4 regions of the Rhizobium sp. RCC_161_2 genome follow, and region 1 is predicted to be linked to each of the others. Evidence: predicted binding sites of a transcription regulator. Region 1 holds the regulator's gene; each other region holds the start of a gene.
The links. The regulator PhoB, encoded in region 1, activates phosphate uptake and scavenging genes when phosphate is short. The targets are predictions, from matches to a motif close to TGTCATNNANCTGTCAT.

Region 1 (4,906 bases):
ATCAACGGGCGCTGGATTTAGGCCGACTTTTTGACGCGGGTCGCGCGCACGGATTCTGCAGCGCGTTCGATGCGGGCAATGCCTTCGCGTGCTTCCTCGGCGGTCACCACCAGCGGCGGCAGCAGACGGATGACGTTATCGCCGGCCGGCACGCCGAGAAGATGCTCGGCGCGGATGGCCTGCAGCAGCTCCACCTGTGGAATGGCGGCCTTGATGCCCAGCATCAGGCCCTCGCCGCGGACATCCTCGATGATATCGGGGAAACGATCCTGAAGCGAGGCGAGGCCCTGACGGAACACCAGGGCGATGTCGCGCACATGTTCGAGGAAGCCGTCTGCCAGCACGATATCGAGCACGGCATTGCCGACTGCCATGGCGAGCGGATTGCCGCCATAGGTCGAGCCATGCGTACCGGCCTTCATGCCCGAAGCGGCTTCCGCCGTCGCAAGGCAAGCGCCGAGCGGGAAGCCGCCGCCGATACCCTTCGCCACGGCCATGATGTCGGGCGTGACGCCGGACCATTCATGGGCAAACAGCTTGCCGGTACGGCCGACGCCGCACTGGACCTCGTCAAGGATCAGAAGAAGGCCATGCTCATCGCAGATCTGGCGCAAGCCGCGCAGGAATTCGTTGGTCGCAGGGCGGATGCCACCCTCGCCCTGCACGGGCTCGATAAGAATCCCGGCCGTCGCATCGGTGACAGCGGCACGCACGGCGTCGAGATCGCCGAACGGCACCTGGTCGAAGCCCGGCGCCTTGGGGCCGAAACCTTCGAGATACTTCTCCTGTCCGCCGGCGGCGATCGTCGCGATCGTGCGGCCGTGGAAAGCGCCTTCGAAGGTGATGATATGGAATTTCTCGGGATGGCCCTTGGAGAACTGGTACCGCCGCGCCGTCTTGATCGCGCATTCCAGTGCCTCGGCACCGGAATTGGTGAAGAACACCTTGTCGGCAAAGGTGGCTTCCGTCAGGCGCTTCGACAGCTTCTCCTGGCCCGGCACCTCATAGAGGTTCGACAGGTGCCAGACCTTGTCGGCCTGCGCCTTCAGTTCCGCAACCAGATGGGGATGCGCATGACCGAGCGAATTCACCGCGACGCCTGCGGCGAAATCGAGATAGCGCTCGCCTGTCTCCGTGAACAGCCATACGCCCTCTCCTCGCTCAAACCGCAGCGGGGCACGCATATAGGTGTCATAAAGCGGCGCGGTTTCAGCCATGGCCCGTATCTCCTCGATCACAACCTTTAGGGCCAATCGTTTCCTTCAAGTGAAACGGGCCCGGAAAAATCAAAAATGCCGCCTTGCGGCGGCTGAGGCACTATTGATGTTTTGCACCGCAATGTCAACAAAACAGGCGATTTAGCAGGCGCGGCAGAGCACCTCTGAACGAGAGGTATGCCTTCAATTGCTAATATTGCAAAAATGCCACGCCTAGACAAGCAAGTTGGGGAAAACCCCGAAATCGATTCCCCAGGAATCATGCGACTCTTGTCACGGAGTCAGCCTCACACTAGGTTAAATCTCAATTACTAGACTGCATGCGGCGGGAACTAGTCACCACAATTTTTTAAGCGTTTCGGGCCTCGACCCCATCTGAGGCAATGGTGAAGGATTCTGCCATCGGAAACGCGACAGCGGAGACAGGGCATGAATTGGACAGACGAACGCGTCGAGAAGCTGAAGAAGCTGTGGTCCGAGGGTTTGAGCGCGAGCCAGATCGCGGCGCAGCTTGGTGGCGTCAGTCGTAACGCCGTCATCGGCAAGGTACATCGCTTGAGCCTGCCGGGCCGAGCGAAGGCCGGTGGCACGGCGACGGCGGCCCGAGCGCAGAAGCGCAACACTTCGGCGCCACGCGCACCGAACTACGCCTCGCGCGTTGCAACCCGCACGGTTACCCGTCAGCAGGGCGCAACGATGCTCAAGGAAGAAGTCGAGATCGATACGGTCAACGAGATCGAATATCGTCCGGCAGCCAATGTGGTCGTTCCGATTTCGCGACGCCTCGGCCTGACGGAACTCACCGAACGTACCTGCAAGTGGCCGGTCGGCGATCCTCTGAAGGATGATTTCCACTTCTGCGGTAATGACAGCCCGGATGCATCGCCCTATTGCGGCTACCATCAGCGCCTGGCCTATCAGCCGGTGCATGAGCGCCGGCGGCCGGCGGCTCAGCCACGCGGCTGAGATGCGCCATAGCTGAAGAAAAGAAACGGGCCGAAAGGCCCGTTTTCTGTTTCCGCCGCTATGTTGGGTGACTGACCGGTTTCCCGCTCAGGCCTCCATGGAATAACCCGCGCCGCGAACGGTGCGGATGACATCCTGCATATTGGAGAAGTTCAGCGCCTTGCGCAGACGTCCGACATGGACATCGACAGTGCGTTCGTCGACATAGATGTCATGCCCCCAGACACCGTCGAGGAGTTGCGATCGCGAGAAGACACGGCTCGGCGAGGACATCAGGAACTCCAGCAGGCGGAATTCGGTCGGCCCCAGCCGCACTTCGCGGCTCTTGCGGTGAACGCGATGGGTCTCGCGGTCCAGTTCGATATCGCCACAGCGCAGCACCGTGGAGAGAACCTCCGGACGGGCACGGCGCAGCATCGCCTTGACGCGGGCCATCAGTTCCGGCGTCGAGAACGGCTTGACGACATAATCGTCCGCACCGGTGGAAAGGCCGCGCACGCGCTCGCTTTCCTCGCCGCGGGCGGTGAGCATGATGATCGGCAGGCGCTCCGTCTCCGGCCGCATGCGCAGCCGGCGGCAGAGCTCGATGCCGGACACGCCGGGGAGCATCCAGTCAAGGATCAGAAGATCGGGAATGCGCTCCTGGAGGCGAAGCTCGGCTTCGTCGCCTCTCAGGATCGTGTCGACCTCGAAGCCTTCGGCCTCGAGATTATAGCGCAGCAGAACGCTGAGCGCTTCTTCGTCTTCTACAACAGCAACTCTCGGAACCATACGTCTCTGGTCTCCTTCTTTGGCGTCTGGATTATTCCGTCACCGCACCGACGGTGTTGGCGGTATCGTCTTTCGGGCGCTCGCCTTCGGGCTGGCTGCCGGTTGCCATGTAATAGATCGTCTCAGCGATGTTGGTGGCATGGTCGCCGATACGCTCGATGTTCTTGGCACAGAAGAGAAGATGCGTGCAGGTAGTGATATTGCGCGGATCTTCCATCATGTAGGTCAGCATCTCGCGGAAGAGCGAGGTGTACATCGCGTCGATTTCCTCGTCGCGCTCACGGATCGACACGGCCTTGTCGGGCGAACGGGTCGTGTAGACGTCGAGCACTTCCTTGAGCTGGCTAAGCGCCAGTTCGGAGAGATGTTCGATGCCACGGGCAAGTTTCCGTGGAACGCCGGTGCCCTGGACGGCGATGACGCGCTTGGCGGTGTTCTTGCCGAGGTCGCCGACACGCTCCAGATCGGAGGCGATGCGGATCGAGCCCATGATTTCGCGAAGGTCGGCGGCCATCGGCTGACGGCGAGCGATGGTGACGATCGCCTTATCGCCGACTTCGCGCTCGGCATGGTCGAGAACGACGTCGTCGGAGATGACCTTCTGAGCCAGAGCCGCGTCGCTGTTGACGAGCGCGCGTACGCTATCGCTGACCATCTGCTCGGCCAGGCCGCCCATTTCGGCAATGCGGCGCGTCAGGAACTTCAGGTCTTCGTCATAGGCTGAGAGAATGTGAGTGGAGACCATTTTTCTATCCTCAAGGTGAACTGTGTGAAAGGAGCCGCGCGCCTGCCATCATCAACCAAAACGGCCCATGATGTAATCCTGCGTGCGGAAATCGTCGGGATTGGTGAACATCTTATCGGTATCGTTCTCCTCGACCAAATGGCCGAGGTGAAACATTGCGGTGCGCTGCGAGACGCGGGCCGCCTGCTGCATGGAATGCGTCACGATGACGATCGTGAAATTTTCCCTGATCTCGTGAATCAGTTCCTCGACCTTAGCCGTGGCGATGGGATCGAGCGCCGAGCACGGCTCGTCCATGAGAATGACCTCCGGGCTGACGGCAACGGCGCGGGCAATGCAGAGACGCTGCTGCTGGCCGCCGGACAGGCTGGTGCCGGCTTCCTGCAATCGATCCTTGACCTCGCCCCAGAGGCCGGCCTTCTGCAGGCTGGTTTCGACGATATGGTCGAGATCGGACTTGGAGCGGTGCAGCCCGTGAATACGCGGGCCGTAGGCCACGTTCTCATAGATCGACTTCGGGAAGGGATTGGGCTTCTGGAACACCATGCCGACGCGGGCGCGCAATTCCACGACATCGATGGCGGTGTCATAGACATCCTGATCGTCGAGCGTGATCTTGCCGGTGACGCGGCAGGTGTCGATCGTGTCGTTCATGCGGTTGAGGCAGCGCAGGAAGGTGGACTTGCCGCAACCGGAAGGGCCGATCAGCGCGGTGACCGTATTGGCACGGATGTTCAGGTCGACACCGAACAGGGCGCGCTTGTCGCCGTAATAGACCGAGACGTCCTGGCCGATCATCTTGTAGGGGATCGTCGTCATCTTCCTGGCCAATGCCTTCTCGCTTGCGGCTTCCGTCATCACGTTCATCTCGTCTCCCCCTCTACCAACGCCGCTCGAAGCGACGACGCAGCAGGATGGCCCCGATGTTCATTGCAACAAGGAAGAAGAGCAGAACGATAATGGCCCCGGAGGTTCGCTCGACAAAGGCGCGCTCGGCTTCGCTCGCCCACATGTAGATCTGCACCGGCAGCGCGGTCGCGGGATCGAGCGGCGATGTTGGATAATTGGCGACGAAGGCGACCATGCCGATCAACAGCAACGGCGCGGTTTCGCCAAGCGCATGCGCAAGCCCAAGGATCGTACCGGTCAGGATGCCCGGCATGGCGAGCGGCAGGACATGGTGGAACACAACCTGCATGCGAGAGGC
Region 2 (4,906 bases), on a different contig from region 1:
CAAGCAGACCGGGCTCTACTATGCAGCAACTGACGTGCCTCGCGATAACATCACCATCGAAGGCGAGGAGGCGATCACCTGGTATCGCGCCAGCTCCTTCGCGCGCCGGGGCTTCTGCCGCGTCTGCGGTTCGGCGCTGTTCTGGTCGGCGGACAGCTCCGACAATATCTCGATCATGGCCGGGCTGTTCGATCAACCGAGTGATCTAAAGCTGAGCTACCATATTTATTGCGCCGACAAGGGCGATTTCTACGAGATCGGCGATGGGTTGCCACAATATCGGCAAGGGCGGCCAGGGTTGTTGACGGCGGGGCCGTCAGGCTGATCAGCTCCCATTCTTCTCTGCCACGAGCTTGCTCAGTTTCGCGACTTCTTCCCGCACCGCCACGAGTTCTGTCAGTACCTGCAGGTCTATCTTTTGGTGCAACGACAGGACTTCGAGTTCGGCCTTGAGATTGACTTCGTAGTCCTTGGCGGCCTCGAAGCGGTCACGCTCGGTCTGGCGGTTCTGTGACATCATGATGATCGGGGCCTGGATGGCGGCGATCATGGAGAGGACGAGGTTGAGGAAGATGAAGGGGTAGGGATCGAAGGCGCGGGTGAGGAGGACGATGGTGTTGACGATGCACCAGAAGACCAGGAACAGCAGGAAGCAGATGATGAAGGACCAGGAGCCGCCGACGCGGGCGATGCCGTCCGCGAGGCGTTCGCCATAAGAGGCTTTGGCGGAGAAGGCAGCATTGATGTCGGTGGAAACGATCTTGCGCTCATGTGCCTTCTTGAGCACGCGCTTTTCGACCTCGCCCAACTCCTCGGCCGTCTTGTCGAAATGCTGATGAACGAAATTGGGCAGATTATACATGGGAACACTCCAAGGACTCGATCGCCTTTGAGTGCCAAGTATTCGACTGGCCGATGGAAATGCAACGTGAAAAGGGTCGCAGCCTAGCTGCCCTGGTTGACCAGCCAGGCGTGCGACGGGAAGAAGCGGTCGAGCCCGTATTCTCGTCCGAACATCATGTCATGCTGCAAATAGCGGTAGTCGCGCATTATGGGATCGAGATCCTGCTCGTTGCGAGACCAGTCCGGAAAGGTCTGGTTGTCGCGCGTCGCGAGCTGATAGCGATCGACGATGTTGTACTTCTTCTGCACCCGGCCGAGAAAACCGGTGTAGAACGGGTGTTCGTAGCCGGCGGTCTTGAGGATGTGATAGGGCAGCTGCGACGGGCTGATCGTGCCGACATCCTTGCGCACCCCCTTCCTGCTTGACCAGATGACCAGCGGCGTTTCGTGCTCCCGCTTCATGACGTCGAGCGGCGCCTTTCTGGATGCCACCTGTTCGGGCATGTAGCCGGTGTTCGGATAGACGCTGCCGAGCGGCGGCAGATGATCGCCCCAGAGAACGATGATCGTTTCGCGGTCGCGCTTGGCGGCCCAGTCCATCAGCATTTTCAGGCTTTGATCGGATTCGCGCACGCCCTGCGCATAGGTCGCGAGCGTATCGCGGTCGGCGTCCGTCAGGTCTCCCTTGATGTCGACGGTGTTCTGCGCATAGCGGTTCGGTTCATAGGGACCATGGCCCTGCAGGGTGACGGCGAAAAAGAAGAACGGCCGATCCATTTCGTCGCCCTCGTGCATGATCTCTTTCATCAGCGAGTCGTCCGAGGCGAAAATGCCGCGCTTTTCCATGGGCGGCATGGTGTCTTCCGTGTGGAACTCCTCAAAGCCGAAGGCCGTGTAGACTTCGTTACGATTCCAGAACCAGCCGCTGAAAGGATGAAGCGCGCGCGCTGCATAACCTTGGCCACGGAAGAAGGTGGCGAGCGACGGCATCGGTTTGCGGACATATTGCTGGTAGGGAATGCTGCCATAGGGCAGGAAGGCGTTGGAGAAGCCGGTCAGGGCCTCGAACTCGACATTCGCGGTCATGCCGCCGAACTCCGGCGAGAAGACATGCCCGGATTGCGCCGCGCGAATGGTCGGCATCGGGTCCGGTGTGAAGGTCAGTTTGGAAAGCCGGGTCGGATCCCAGAAGGATTCGCTCATCAGCATGATGACGTCAGGCTTCTGGCGCGGAGCTGAGAGATAACCGTAATTGCGGGCCGGTATCGCGTCCATCGCATCCGGCCCATAACCCGCCGGCACTTTGACGTCTGCCATCGGCAGGTTCAGCGAGAAGGCGATGATGAAGCCGTTGTAGCTGTAATTTTCCTTCTGATCCCAGACGATGGGGATGATACGCAATTTCTCGCGAATGAATGAATATTGGGTCGCGTCCATCTGTGAGACGAAGAGGGCCGCAAGGGGCATACAGATGGAGAGCCGCGCGACCCTGGCATGGCGCGAAAGCGTCGCGGCATGCCGCCAGGCATAGCGCCAGAGAAGTGCGAGGGCGGCGACCAGGGCAATGATGCCGAAAGCGAGCGCGATGGCGGTCCATGGCCGTTCGCGCACCATCACCGGCATGAGCTCCATGATCTGGCGCGCAAACAGGAAATCCGAGGGATACAGCGGATCGGAGAGATAGTGCTGCTTCTGGTTGGAGAGGAAGGCCGGGATGAGGACTAGAGGTGCGACCACCAATATCGACTGATGGGCGCGGCCGAACAGAGCATCGAGCACGAGCATCAGCAGCATGACGATGCCGACGGTGGTGAAGGCGGGCTGATTGGCTGAAAGAAAATAGGCCGGGATATCCGTCAGTTCGCCGCGCGCGACCCACTCGACCGCGATGACGATCAGCAGCGAAGACAGGAAGGTCAGTAGAAGGCTGAGAAGCTGGCGGAGAGCCGCCGATTGCTGTCTCGCCGTGCCAAGCTTTTGCAGAATGGCGGGCTTGCCTGCCAATGCGGAACTGGATACCGGGGCGACCACCGATCTCTCCGTATGTTATAAATGTTTCACAGAAGTGTCACTCCTTTGTCATGAATACCGGATGAACCGCAAGGCTTGCTTAGTACTTTTCCGGTGGCAAAATACCGCTTGTGCGAGTGCCGCCCTCTTTCGCACGCGAAGACAGCCAAAGGCTGTTGCGGAACGGGGACGCCGTCGTTAAATATATGGCATGACAGAACAAAGCCCCATCACCCAGACGATCCGCATCGCTGTCGCGCAGCTCAATCCGACGGTCGGCGATGTCTCCCGCAACCTTGCAAAGGCGCGTGAAGCCCGGGCCGAGGCGGCGCGCGAGGGCGCACAGCTTGTCCTGTTCACGGAGCTGTTCATCTCCGGCTATCCGCCGGAGGATCTGGTGCTGAAGCCGGCCTTCATCCGCGCGTGTCAGAAGGCCGTGGACAGTCTTGCCGCTGATACCGCCGATGGCGGACCGGGTGTCATCATCGGCTTTCCGCGACAGGATGAGACGGGGCGTTACAATTCTGTTGCTGTGATTGACGGCGGCAAAGTTATCTTCGTCAGGGACAAGGTCGATCTGCCAAACTATGGCGAGTTCGACGAAAAGCGCGTCTTTGATGAGGGGACTATCGCCGGACCGGTTAATTTTCGAGGCGTGCGGATTGGTATCCCGATTTGCGAAGAGATTTGGAACGATCTCGGCATCTGCGAAACGCTGGCCGAAAGCGGCGCGGAAATTCTTTTGGTTCCAAACGGCTCACCTTACTATCGCGGCAAGGTCGATGTTCGTTATCAGGTCGTGCTCCGCCAGGTGATCGAGTCGGGCTTGCCGCTCGTCTTTGCAGCTCAGGTCGGTGGCCAGGACGAGTATGTTTTCGACGGCGCGAGCTTTGCTTTCAACGCCGACAGAACACTGGCTTTCCAGATGAGCCAGTTCGAGACCGCGCTCGCGGTGACGACCTGGAAAAAGAACGGCGACGGCTGGCATTGCAGCGAAGGTCCCATGGCCCATATCCCGGAAGGCGAGGAGGCTGATTATCGCGCCTGCCTGCTGGGCTTCCGCGACTATGTGAACAAGAATGGCTTCAAATCGGTCGTGCTCGGCCTGTCGGGCGGTATCGATTCGGCCATCTGCGCTGCGATCGCCGTCGATGCGCTCGGCGAGGAGCGGGTGCGTACCGTGATGCTGCCTTACCGCTATACGTCGGAGGATTCGCTGAAGGATGCCGCCGATTGTGCCAAGGCGCTCGGCTGCCGCTACGACATCGTGCCGATCGAGGAACCGGTGACGGGCTTCAACGCCGCGCTGGCCGATCTGTTCGAAGGCACCGAGAGCGGCATCACCGAGGAAAACCTGCAAAGCCGTGCTCGTGGCACTATCCTGATGGCGATCTCCAACAAGTTCGGCTCGATGGTGGTCACCACCGGCAACAAGTCGGAAATGTCGGTCGGCTATGCCACGCTTTATGGCGATATGAACGGCGGCTTCAACCCGATCAAGGACCTCTACAAGATGCAGGTCTATGCGCTATCGCGCTGGCGCAACCTGCATGTGCCGCCCGGCGCGCTCGGCCCATCGGGCGAGGTGATCCCTTACAACATTATCGACAAGGCGCCGTCGGCCGAACTCCGGCCGAACCAGACAGACCAGGATTCGCTGCCGCCCTATCCGGTGCTCGACGATATCCTCGAATGCCTGGTGGAGAAGGAGATGGCGGTGGAGGAGATCGTCGCGCGCGGGCACGATATTGCGACAGTTCACCGGATCGAACATCTGCTTTATCTCGCTGAATACAAGCGCCGGCAGTCGGCGCCGGGCGTGAGGATCACCACGAAGAATTTCGGCCGCGACCGGCGCTATCCGATCACCAACCGGTTCCGCGATCGTTGATCGTAACGCCATCCGGCGAGTGGAGAAGCAATGCGCAGTTCGGTCGAGATCTACAATATTCGCACCGGTGAGAACCGGATCGTCTGGCAGACGGACACATTGATCGAGGCGCCGAATTTCGCGCCGGATGGGCGCTATCTGCTGCTGAACGCCGATGGACTG
Region 3 (4,906 bases), on a different contig from region 1:
CATCGATATCTACGATAATCCGACGATGAAGCAGGCCGATCTGGCACTGATCGTCAAGCCGGGCACGGATGCGGCTCTCGCCTGCGCAGTCATGCACGTCGCCTTCCGCGACGGCTATGCCGACCGCGCCTATATGGCTCGATATGCCGATGATCCCGTTGGTCTCGAAGCGCATTTGCAGACGAAGACGCCGGAATGGGCGGCTGCTATCACCGGCCTGTCGGTCGATGAGATCGAAGCATTCGCCAGGCTCGTCGGCACCACGAAGAAATCCTATTTCCGCCTCGGTTACGGCTTCACCCGCCAGCGCAACGGTGCCGTGGCCATGCATGCGGCGGCGTCGATCGCCACCGTGCTCGGCTCCTGGCAATATGAGGGCGGCGGTGCCTTCCATTCCAACAGCGATATCTTCCGCATCGATGGCAGCGAGCTGACGGGTCGGTCGATGCTGGATCAGGATATCCGCATGATCGACCAGTCGCAGATCGGTCGGGCGCTCACCGGCGATGCCGTGGCGCTGCGCCATCGCGGGCCGGTGACGGCCATGCTGATCCAGAACACCAATCCGGTGAACATTGCGCCGGAACAGCGGCTGGTGAAGCGCGGTTTTGCCCGCAACGACCTCTTCGTCGCCGTGCACGAACAATTCATGACCGATACCGCCGAGATGGCCGATATCGTCATTCCCGCCACCATGTTCGTTGAGCATGACGATATCTACCGCGCCGGCGGCCAGAACCACATCCTGCTCGGCCCCAAGCTGGTCGAGCCGCCTTCGACCGTGCGCAGCAATCTCTTCGTCATCGAGGAACTGGCCAAGCGTCTCGGCGTCGCCGATCGTCCCGGCTTCGGTTTTTCCGCACGCGAAATGGTGGACCGTATCCTGTCGGATAGTGGCCTGCCGGATTACGATTATTTCCTCGAGCACAAATGGTTCGACCGTCAGCCGGCTTTCGAGGAGGCGCATTTCCTCAACGGTTTTGCCCATCCCGACGGCAAGTTCCGTTTCCGTCCGGACTGGGTCAACCAGCCTGCGCCGAATCGCCCGCCGGAAGCCGTTGGCTTGCTCGGCCCGCACATTGAGCTGCCGGAATTTCCCGATCAGGTCGATGTCATCGAAGTCGCCGATCCCGATCATCCCTTCCGGCTTGCGACTTCGCCGGCACGCAACTTCCTGAATTCGAGCTTTGCGGAAACCAAGACCTCGCGCCAGAAGGAAGGTCGCCCGGAGGTGATGATCAATCCGGCGGACGCCGCAGCACTTGACGTCATTGATGGCGATCTCGTCCAGATCGGCAATATCCGGGGCGACATCCGGCTCCATGCGCGCATCACGACGGAGGTAAAAGCCGGCGTATTGATCGCCGAGAGCCTGTGGCCGAACAAGGCGCATGTGGATGGCGAGGGTATCAATGTGCTCACCGGCGCCGATCCTGTCGCGCCCTATGGCGGCGCCGCCGTTCACGACAACAAGGTTTGGCTGCGCAAGGATGCGAGATGACGAAGTTCGAAAAGGCCAAGGTCGAGATCGTCAGCGAGAAGACGCTCTCGGATCAATGGACGCGGCTTAGCAACTACGACATCGACTACACGGATTCCAGCGGCGAGATGCACCGGCTGAAGCGCGAGATCTATCACCGCACGCCGGCCGCCTGCATTCTGCTCTACGATCCCAAGCGCGAGACGGTCATCCTCGTGCGGCAGTTCCGCCTGCCTGCCTATCTCACCGGTTTTCCCGCCTGGATGATCGAAGTGCCGGCCGGCTTGCTCGATGGCGATCATCCAGAAGAGGCGATCCGCCGCGAGGTGATGGAGGAAACCGGTTTCCGGGTCCGCGATATCAGGTTTCTTTTCAAGACATTTACCTCGCCGGGCGCGGTCACCGAAATCATCCATTTCTTCGCGGCCGTTGTCGACACCACCGATCGTATCGCCGATGGCGGTGGGCTTGCCGACGAGCATGAGGACATCGAGGTGCTCGAAGTCCGGCTGGCCGACACGGTGGCGATGATCGAAGCGGGCGAGATCTATGACGCCAAGACGGTCATGTTGCTGCAATGGGCGGCACTGAACAGGGCGAGCTTGGGATAGGCCGTTTGGAAGGGTGCAAGCACTGTCAAGATCAGTGCTGCGACCTTCATCACTGTGTCACGAATTGCGCCTATCGGGAGGCATTCGCCGGATAGGTCCGGACCATTGTCACAAAATCGAAACAATTGACGCTATTCCAGGAGAAAGCCGATGTGGCTCAGCAATTTCACGCTCGTTCTTCCCAATGAAGTCGTCGATCAGGGCTCCATTCGCATCGAGGACGGCGTGATCGCCGAAATCCGCGCCGAGCCGGTGGCGAATGCGACCTTTGATGGTGGTGGACGGTTGCTGATGCCGGGTTTTATCGATCTGCACGGCGATATGATCGAGCGCGAGATCGCACCGCGCCCGAATGCGACCATGCCGATCGATTTCGGTATCCACGAACTCGACAAGAAGCTTGCCGCCGCCGGTGTGACTACGGCTTACGCCGCCGTCTCCTTCGCCACGGAAAGCGTCTACGGCCATGTGCGCTCGCTGGAGACCACTTCGGCGGTGATTAAGGGCATCAACAGCCTGCGCGATCACCTGCTGATCGACCATCGCGTCCACGCCCGCTACGAGATCACCAATGTTGGCGCCGCGCCGACGCTGGAGCGGCTGCTGGAGGATGGCGTCGTCGACATGGTGTCACTGACTGACCACACGCCGGGGCAGGGGCAGTACAACAATATCGAGGCCTATATCCTCAGCATGTCCGAGCGCCGCTCGATGTCGCGGGAGGCGGCAGAGGACGTGGTCGCTCGCCGTATCGCCATGCGGCAGGATCCGGACATCGAACGCAAGTTGCGCGACATCGTCAGCCTGTCTCTGAAGCACAAGCTGTCGCTCGCATCGCATGACGACGACAGCGCCGAGAAGGTGGCCGAGATGCATGATCTCGGCGTCACGATCAGCGAATTCCCTGTGACGCTGCCGGCCGCTGAAGAAGCGCACCGTCGTGGCCTCTGGACGTTGATGGGTGCACCGAACGCGCTGCGCGGTCAGTCCATGTCGGGCAATCTGAGCGCGCTTGACGCTGCCCGTGCCGGCCTGCTCGGCATCATCGCCGCCGACTATCATCCGGCCGCTTTCGTACCGGCAATCTTCAAGATTGCCGAAGTTGCCAGCGGCGGACTGCCCGTAGCCGTTGCCATGGCGACGGCAAATGCCGCGCGCTCTGCCGGCCTGACGGACCGCGGCGAGATCGCTGTGGGGCAGAAGGCCGATCTGGTAGCTGTTGAGCATGGTGCGGTTCACCGCATTCGCGCCACCTTCCGCAACGGCCGCGTCGTCTATAGCGACGGCACGCTGCATCCATTGATGGCCATGGCTGCGTAAGGGGAAACCCGACTAGATCCGGCTGACGTCGCCAAGCAGGGACAGGATCTGCTGGCCGGCGGCAGCCGGTGCCTTTGCCGTGGCAATGGCCTTGCCGTTTTCCATCCGGACCTTGCCTTCCGCCAGCAGCCGTAGCGACTGTGGATAGAGCTGATGCTCGATCGTCAGCACGCGGGCGGCCAGCGCGTCGGCGGTGTCGTCGGTGAGCACCGGCACGGCCGCCTGGCCGACCACCGGACCCTCATCCATGCCTTCGGTGACGAAATGCACGGTGCAGCCGGCGATCCGCTGGCCGGCGTCGATGGCGCGCTGATGCGTGTGCAGGCCGGGGAAGAGCGGCAGCAGCGACGGATGGATGTTGATGATCCGGCCTTCATAGCTCTGGATGAAGCGGCCGGTGAGCAGGCGCATATAGCCGGCAAGGCAGATGATGTCGGGCGATAGCGCCGAGAGCTGCGCGAGGATGGCCTCCTCATGCGCGTCCTTGCTGGCAAAATCCTTGCGCATGAAGGCATAGGTGGCAATGCCCTCGGCGGCGGCCTTCGCCAGCCCGCCGGCATCCGCCTTGTCGGAAATTACGGCGACGATTTCCGCCGGATAATCTGAAGCCGCAGCCGCCCTGACCAGCGCCATCATGTTGGAGCCACTGCCCGAGATGAAGACGACGACGCGTTTGCGGGCCGAACTCATATTGCCAGCGTACCCTTGTAGACGGTGCCGGCAGCGCCTTCGTCGCGAGCGATCATGCGGCCGAGCGTGACGATGGATTCGCCTTCGGCTTCAAGCGCCGCCTTGACGGTGTCGACATTTTCGACGGCAACGACAGCGATCATGCCGATGCCGCAATTGAAGGTGCGCAGCATTTCCTTGGCCTCGACGCCGCCGGTCTTGGCAAGCCACGAGAATACCGGGGGCACCTTGACGGCGGTCAGATCGATCTCGGCGGCAAGATGCTTCGGCAATACGCGCGGAATGTTTTCCGGAAAGCCGCCGCCGGTAATATGGGCGAGCGCCTTGATGGCATGGGTCTCGCGGATCGCCTTCAGAAGCGGCTTCACATAGATGCGGGTCGGCGTCAGCAGGGCTTCACCCAGCGCCTTGCCCTCCGCGAAGGGAGCCGGCGCGTCCCAGGCGAGGCCGGAGAGATCGACGATCTTGCGCACCAGCGAGAAGCCGTTGGAATGAACGCCGGAGGAGGCGAGGCCGAGAATGACGTCACCCTCGGCGATGTCGCCGGAGGGAAGAAGCTGGCCGCGTTCGGCCGCACCCACGGCAAACCCGGCGAGATCGTAATCGCCGTCGGAATACATGCCCGGCATTTCCGCGGTTTCGCCGCCGATCAATGCACAGCCCGCCTCGCGGCAGCCGGCTGCAATGCCGCCGACGATCGCCGCACCCTGGTCGGGGTCGAGCTTGCCGGTGGCGAAGTAGTCGAGAAAGAACAGCGGCTCTGCGCCCTGGACGACGAGGTCGTTGACGCACATTGCAACGAGAT
Region 4 (4,906 bases), on a different contig from region 1:
CCATCATCTTGTCGAGATGGCAGGAGGCACAATTGCCCTTGTTGGCGTCGTCGAACAGTTTCAATCCACGCTGCTCGGCGTCGGAGAGTGTTGTCTTGCCGCGCAGATAATAGTCGTACTTGCTCGTATAGGGATGGAAGGAGGGCTCTTCGATCTGGTAGCGGGCGAGCGCAAAGCCGACTTCGGCGATCGCCATGTCCTGATCGTTGAGAACATTCTCGCCGAAGAGGTCGGCGATATCCTTGCCATAGCCCTGCTTCAGCTTCGCATAGACGGTTGCCGCGTCGGCATTGGCCATTTCGAAGGGCGAGATCATCGGCTGCAAGGCCTGCTCTTCCAGCGAATCGACACGTCCATCCCAGAACATCCCGCCCTGCGGCACCAGGTTTGCGGCGGCGGCATCGGCCTTGACGACGGCTTGCGCGGTCAGCGGCCCGGCGACGACTGCCGGCGTATTGGCAAGCGCCACTCCGGACGCCTCGGTCATGGGGGCTGCTTCCGCTGCCTCGTCTGCGGCACTTTCTCCAATCGAGAAGGATGGCGTCGACATCTTGTAGGCGAGGCTCGGCACGGTTCGGACGCCCGACTGGTCGAAATGCGGGCCGCCAAGCTGCACAGCCAATCCATTGGCCGGCGCATAGTGATTGTTCGGATCATGGCAGGTGGAACAGGACATCTGTCCGCTGCCGGATAGCGAGGGGTCGTAGAACAGCTTCTTGCCGAGTTGGGCAACGGCGCTCAGCGGCACCGTATCCTCATAGGTATTCGTGGCCACGGAAGCATCGGGAGCAGATTGATTTGCCATGCCGATACTTGCCCCCGCGAGCGAGACGCCCGCGAGTGCGATGAGCGGCAGGAGACGGTGATTGATTTTTAGAGACATCGCCGTCTCCCTTCTTCCGCTTAGGATGCGCTATTGCCGGTCTTCGGATCGAGGATCAGCTTCTGCGTATCGCCCTTCGACCAGTCGAACATGGCGTTCAGCGAGCCGGAGATGGCATCGAACGAGCCGCCGCCGAGGCGTGCGCCGCCCATCCAGTTATCTTCGATGAAGCGCATGACGGAGGTCTGGTCGGTCAGTGTGTGGTCGACGAAATTGACCTTGGCGTAGGGCGAGATGACCAGCAGCGGCTGGCGCGTGCCATAGCCGCAGCGGCCCTGGGCGGGCTGGCCGTTGACGCCCGGCAGCGGCGTGCCGGTGGAGCAGCTGTCGCCGCTGAGCACGTCATAGCCCTTGACGCCGAGCTTTGACGGATTGACGACGGCGTGGGCATGGTCATACCAGCCGTCTGAATCGTCGTAGAGGAGGATAATGGCGGTGTCCTTCCAGTCCGGCGAATTCTGGACGGTGTTGACGACCTGGGTCACGAATTCCTGCTCGTCGAGCGGATCGGAATAGCCGGCATGGCCGTCCTGATAGGCGGGTGCCTTCAGGAAGCTGATGGTCGGCATGCTGCCGTTCTTCAGCGCGGCATAGAAGTCTGTCACGTCATACTGATGATTGGCGGCATCGGTGGTGCCGATCGCTGCGACCGAGGACGGACGTGCATGCATCGGGTTGGCCGTCGAGGCATAGTATTGAAATGGCTGGTGATGCGGAATGTAGTCGCCGTAGTTGACCTGGGTGACGGGCGAGGTCGTGGCGCGCTTGCAGCCGGTCGTGCCGTCGGCATTGGTCTGGGTCAGGTCGAAGCCGCCTTCGAAGAAGCCCCAGGTGATCTTGTGCTCGTTCAGCATGTCGCCGATGTTCTTGCCGTACATCAGCGCGGTCTGGCCGACGGAACAGACGTCGCCGGTCGGGTCGAAGTCGCTGATGGCCGTCCAGCCGCCATTGCCGTCGGGAACGATGCGGCCCTTGGAATAAGTGCCGTCCTTCTCCAGCGTATAGCCGGGCGGCAGGATGACGCCGTTGGTCTGGCCGGAGATGAGGTTCAGCGCGCCGGGGGTCGACGGGCCGAAATTTGTGGAGAAGGAATTGTCGTTCAGCGCGTAGTGCTGGGCGTAGTTCCACATGGCGGTGACGGTGTTGCCGTCATAATAGCCCATGACCTGGCCCTTGGTGCCGAATGCGCCGGCCGCACCCTTGGTGCCCCTGCCGGTATTGGCGGGGAAGAGATCCATGGCGAAGTTGTTGTAGGCGGCCTGCTCGGCGGTATAGCCATGGTTCTGCGACTGCGTGGCCGCCTGGGTGCGGTCGAGGCGGAACGGGGCTGCGGCATCTGCGCCGTTGGCTGCGTTGGTCTTGTTCGGGTTGTTGTCGAGAAGACCGGCATTGGCGAGCGTATTGATATCGGCCGGTGTATTGTCGGCCGCCTTGAATTCCGGCTCGCCGGCGACGTTTGCGGCCTTGGGGTAGGTCGCGAAATAATGGTCGAAGGAGACGTTTTCCTGGAAGATGACGACCAGGTGCTTGATCGGCGTGGCGGTATTCATTGCCGGCGCCACGTCGGCGGCGCCAGCGGCGGAACAGAGCGAAACAAGGGCAAGCGCGCTGCCGGCTGCAAGGGCGGCGCGACGCGAAAGACGGGTCATGGTGATATCCTCTCAAGTGGGGGCATTGCTCCAGCGCTTTTGCGCCGCGCCGGAACAGAGGGAACCATGCCGGGCTATCAACGGTATGTGACAGTTCCGTGAAGGGGTGTCTTGGGAGAGGCTATCGCGGCTAAGATGGGCATAGCCAAGCGATTGATTTTACTGGAATGATGGAGCGGATCGGACACCGGTAAGGCATAAAGCCGTGACGGTGCTACGTTATGTCACGGCTGACATTGGAGTGTTCCACCCGCCCCCGCCCTTCGAGGGTCGCTTTGCTCCCACCTCAGGGTGAGGGCTAATTTCTGGGGCTTAACCGCTGCAAGGGTTCAATCGTTCGGTATCTGTTTTTCCGTGGCGAGGGATCTACTCCACCTCATCCTGAGGTGCGCAGCGCCCTGAGTCTGTCGAAGGGGACGGAGCCTCGAAGGACGAGGCCGCCACGGTACCCCATCGATGGGAGGCTAGATATTCTGATCCATCGTTTCCGCCGGGATCTCGTCTGCGGGATGGATGCGGACAACCGTGGCCGGGACGCCGGCGACGGTGCAGTGGGGCGGCACCGGTTTCACGACGACGCTGCCTGCCGCCACCTTGCTGAAGGCGCCGACTTCGATATTGCCGAGGATCTTTGCTCCGGCGCCGATCATCACGCCATGGCGGATCTTCGGATGCCGGTCGCCGGTTTCCTTGCCGGTGCCGCCGAGCGTGACGTTCTGCAGGATCGAGACTTCGTCCTCAATGACGGCGGTTTCGCCAATGACGATGCCGGAGCCGTGGTCGAGCATGATGGACGAGCCGATCTTTGCCGCCGGATGGATGTCCGGGCCGAAGACCAGCGAGGCCAGGTTGGACAGCCAGCTGGCGATTTCCGGCCGGCCTTCCGTCCAGAGCGCATGGGCGATGCGATGGGTCTGCAGAGCGTGGAAGCCCTTGAGGTTCAGAAGCGCATGCAGATAGGTGGTGCAGGCGGGATCGCGGGTCCGCACGGCAACGAGGTCAGCCTCCGTCGCCGGTAGGATCTCGGGGTGGCGCGTCAGCACATCCTGGAAGAGGGCGAAGAGGTCGCGAGTCTCGATCCCGGCAGTGGAGAGCCGGGCGACCAGGACATTTGCGAGGTTTTCGGCATCCGATTGCGTCGCGACGATCTGCGCTGCCAGCAATGGGCGAAGCGTCGGTTCGCGGCCGGCGAGGTCGATGGCCTCGTGGCGGATCACGTCCCAGACGCTGCCTGGTGTGGCAGGGGAATGTCCGGCAATTGCCGTACCTGTCTGGGACATGGTCCTGTCTTTCTCGTCAGGCGGAAATATCAACGACGCCGCAATCGCCGGCCTCGGAGGCAAAGGCGAGCAGCTTGCCGGATTTGCTCCAGCTCATCGAGGTGATCGCACCTTTACCCGGGCGGCGCAAGAGCGCCTCCTTGGCGTCGCCGATACGCACCGCCAGGATCATGCCGTCGACGAAGCCGATCGCCAGGATGTCTTCCGCCGGATGGAACTTGACCGAGGTTGCCATGATGTTGGCGCGGGTGCCGAGCTCCTGCGGCGCCTTGCCCATCGGGCCGTCCTTGCTTTGGAAGGGCCAGACGATCGCCGCCGGGGCGCCGGACGAGGCGAGCCACTTGCCCTTGGCGGACCATGACAGCGACTTCACCTTGGCGGGATAGCCGGTCATACGCATGTGCCGTGCTTCGCCACCCGGCTTGCTGTCCAGCTTCCAGCCGTGCAGGGCGTTTTCCTGCATAGTGGTGACAACGAACTGGCCGTCCGGCGAGAAGGTGACGCCGGTATGGGCGCCCTTCCATTCCAGATTGATCGGCTGCGCGCTCATGCCGACCCAATGCAGGGAGACGCCATTATAGCGGGCGGCGGCGATGCGCAGGCCTTTGGGCGCGAAGGCGAGACCTTCGACGGTGCGCTCCTCGGTGAATTCCTTGGTCGAGCCATCGGCAAGCCGCACGAAGCTGCTTTTTCCGTAGGCGTAGGCGACCGCGCCTTGCGGGCCGGCGGCAAGCTGGGTGATCCATTTGCGCGGCGCTTCGGCAAGCACGGTCACGCCGCCATCGGCTGCGATGCGCAGGACCTTGCCATCCTCGCCGCCGGAGATCAGGCTGTCGCTATAGGGGTCGCGGATGCAGGTGAGCATGCCCTGATGGGCTTCGCTCACCTTTTCCCCGCCTTCCAGCCGATGGATCGTGCCGGCGGCGCTGGCGAAGATGGGGGTATCCCCTAAAAATTCGACGGCCAAAACGTGGCCGTCGATATCAAGCGGAGCGACAGTCGGCATCAGGCGGCTGCCTCGCAGGCCTTGAAGCTCTTTTCCAGCTTTTCGCGGTCGAGTTCACGGCCGATGAAGACCAGGCGGCTCTCATGCT

Region 2: AB6803_RS05620 (LTA synthase family protein) is a predicted target of PhoB. The motif match lies at 2,910-2,926, and genes of this name have one in related genera.
Region 3: AB6803_RS13460 (alpha-D-ribose 1-methylphosphonate 5-triphosphate diphosphatase) is a predicted target of PhoB. The motif match lies at 2,136-2,152, and genes of this name have one in related genera.
Region 4: AB6803_RS11040 (phospholipase C) is a predicted target of PhoB. The motif match lies at 2,620-2,636, and genes of this name have one in related genera.

The regions. Positions count from the first base shown of each region.
Region 1 is NZ_JBFUPL010000005.1:62,255-67,160, forward strand. It holds gene AB6803_RS14725 (aspartate aminotransferase family protein) at 18-1,217, opposite strand; gene AB6803_RS14730 (GcrA family cell cycle regulator) at 1,647-2,183, shown strand; gene phoB (phosphate regulon transcriptional regulator PhoB) at 2,271-2,954, opposite strand; gene phoU (phosphate signaling complex protein PhoU) at 2,986-3,699, opposite strand; gene pstB (phosphate ABC transporter ATP-binding protein PstB) at 3,751-4,566, opposite strand; gene pstA (phosphate ABC transporter permease PstA) at 4,580-4,906, opposite strand, start outside.
Region 2 is NZ_JBFUPL010000002.1:304,921-309,826, forward strand. It holds gene AB6803_RS05610 (GFA family protein) at 1-325, shown strand, start outside; gene AB6803_RS05615 (DUF1003 domain-containing protein) at 326-862, opposite strand; gene AB6803_RS05620 (LTA synthase family protein) at 946-2,874, opposite strand; gene AB6803_RS05625 (NAD+ synthase) at 3,065-4,744, shown strand; gene AB6803_RS05630 (hypothetical protein) at 4,775-4,906, shown strand, end outside.
Region 3 is NZ_JBFUPL010000004.1:352,200-357,105, forward strand. It holds gene AB6803_RS13450 (molybdopterin-dependent oxidoreductase) at 1-1,501, shown strand, start outside; gene AB6803_RS13455 (NUDIX domain-containing protein) at 1,498-2,091, shown strand; gene AB6803_RS13460 (alpha-D-ribose 1-methylphosphonate 5-triphosphate diphosphatase) at 2,242-3,411, shown strand; gene purN (phosphoribosylglycinamide formyltransferase) at 3,424-4,101, opposite strand; gene purM (phosphoribosylformylglycinamidine cyclo-ligase) at 4,098-4,906, opposite strand, start outside.
Region 4 is NZ_JBFUPL010000003.1:664,044-668,949, reverse strand. It holds gene AB6803_RS11045 (cytochrome-c peroxidase) at 1-883, opposite strand, end outside; gene AB6803_RS11040 (phospholipase C) at 904-2,532, opposite strand; gene cysE (serine O-acetyltransferase) at 2,997-3,812, opposite strand; gene AB6803_RS11030 (WD40 repeat domain-containing protein) at 3,829-4,818, opposite strand; gene AB6803_RS11025 (GTP-binding protein) at 4,818-4,906, opposite strand, start outside.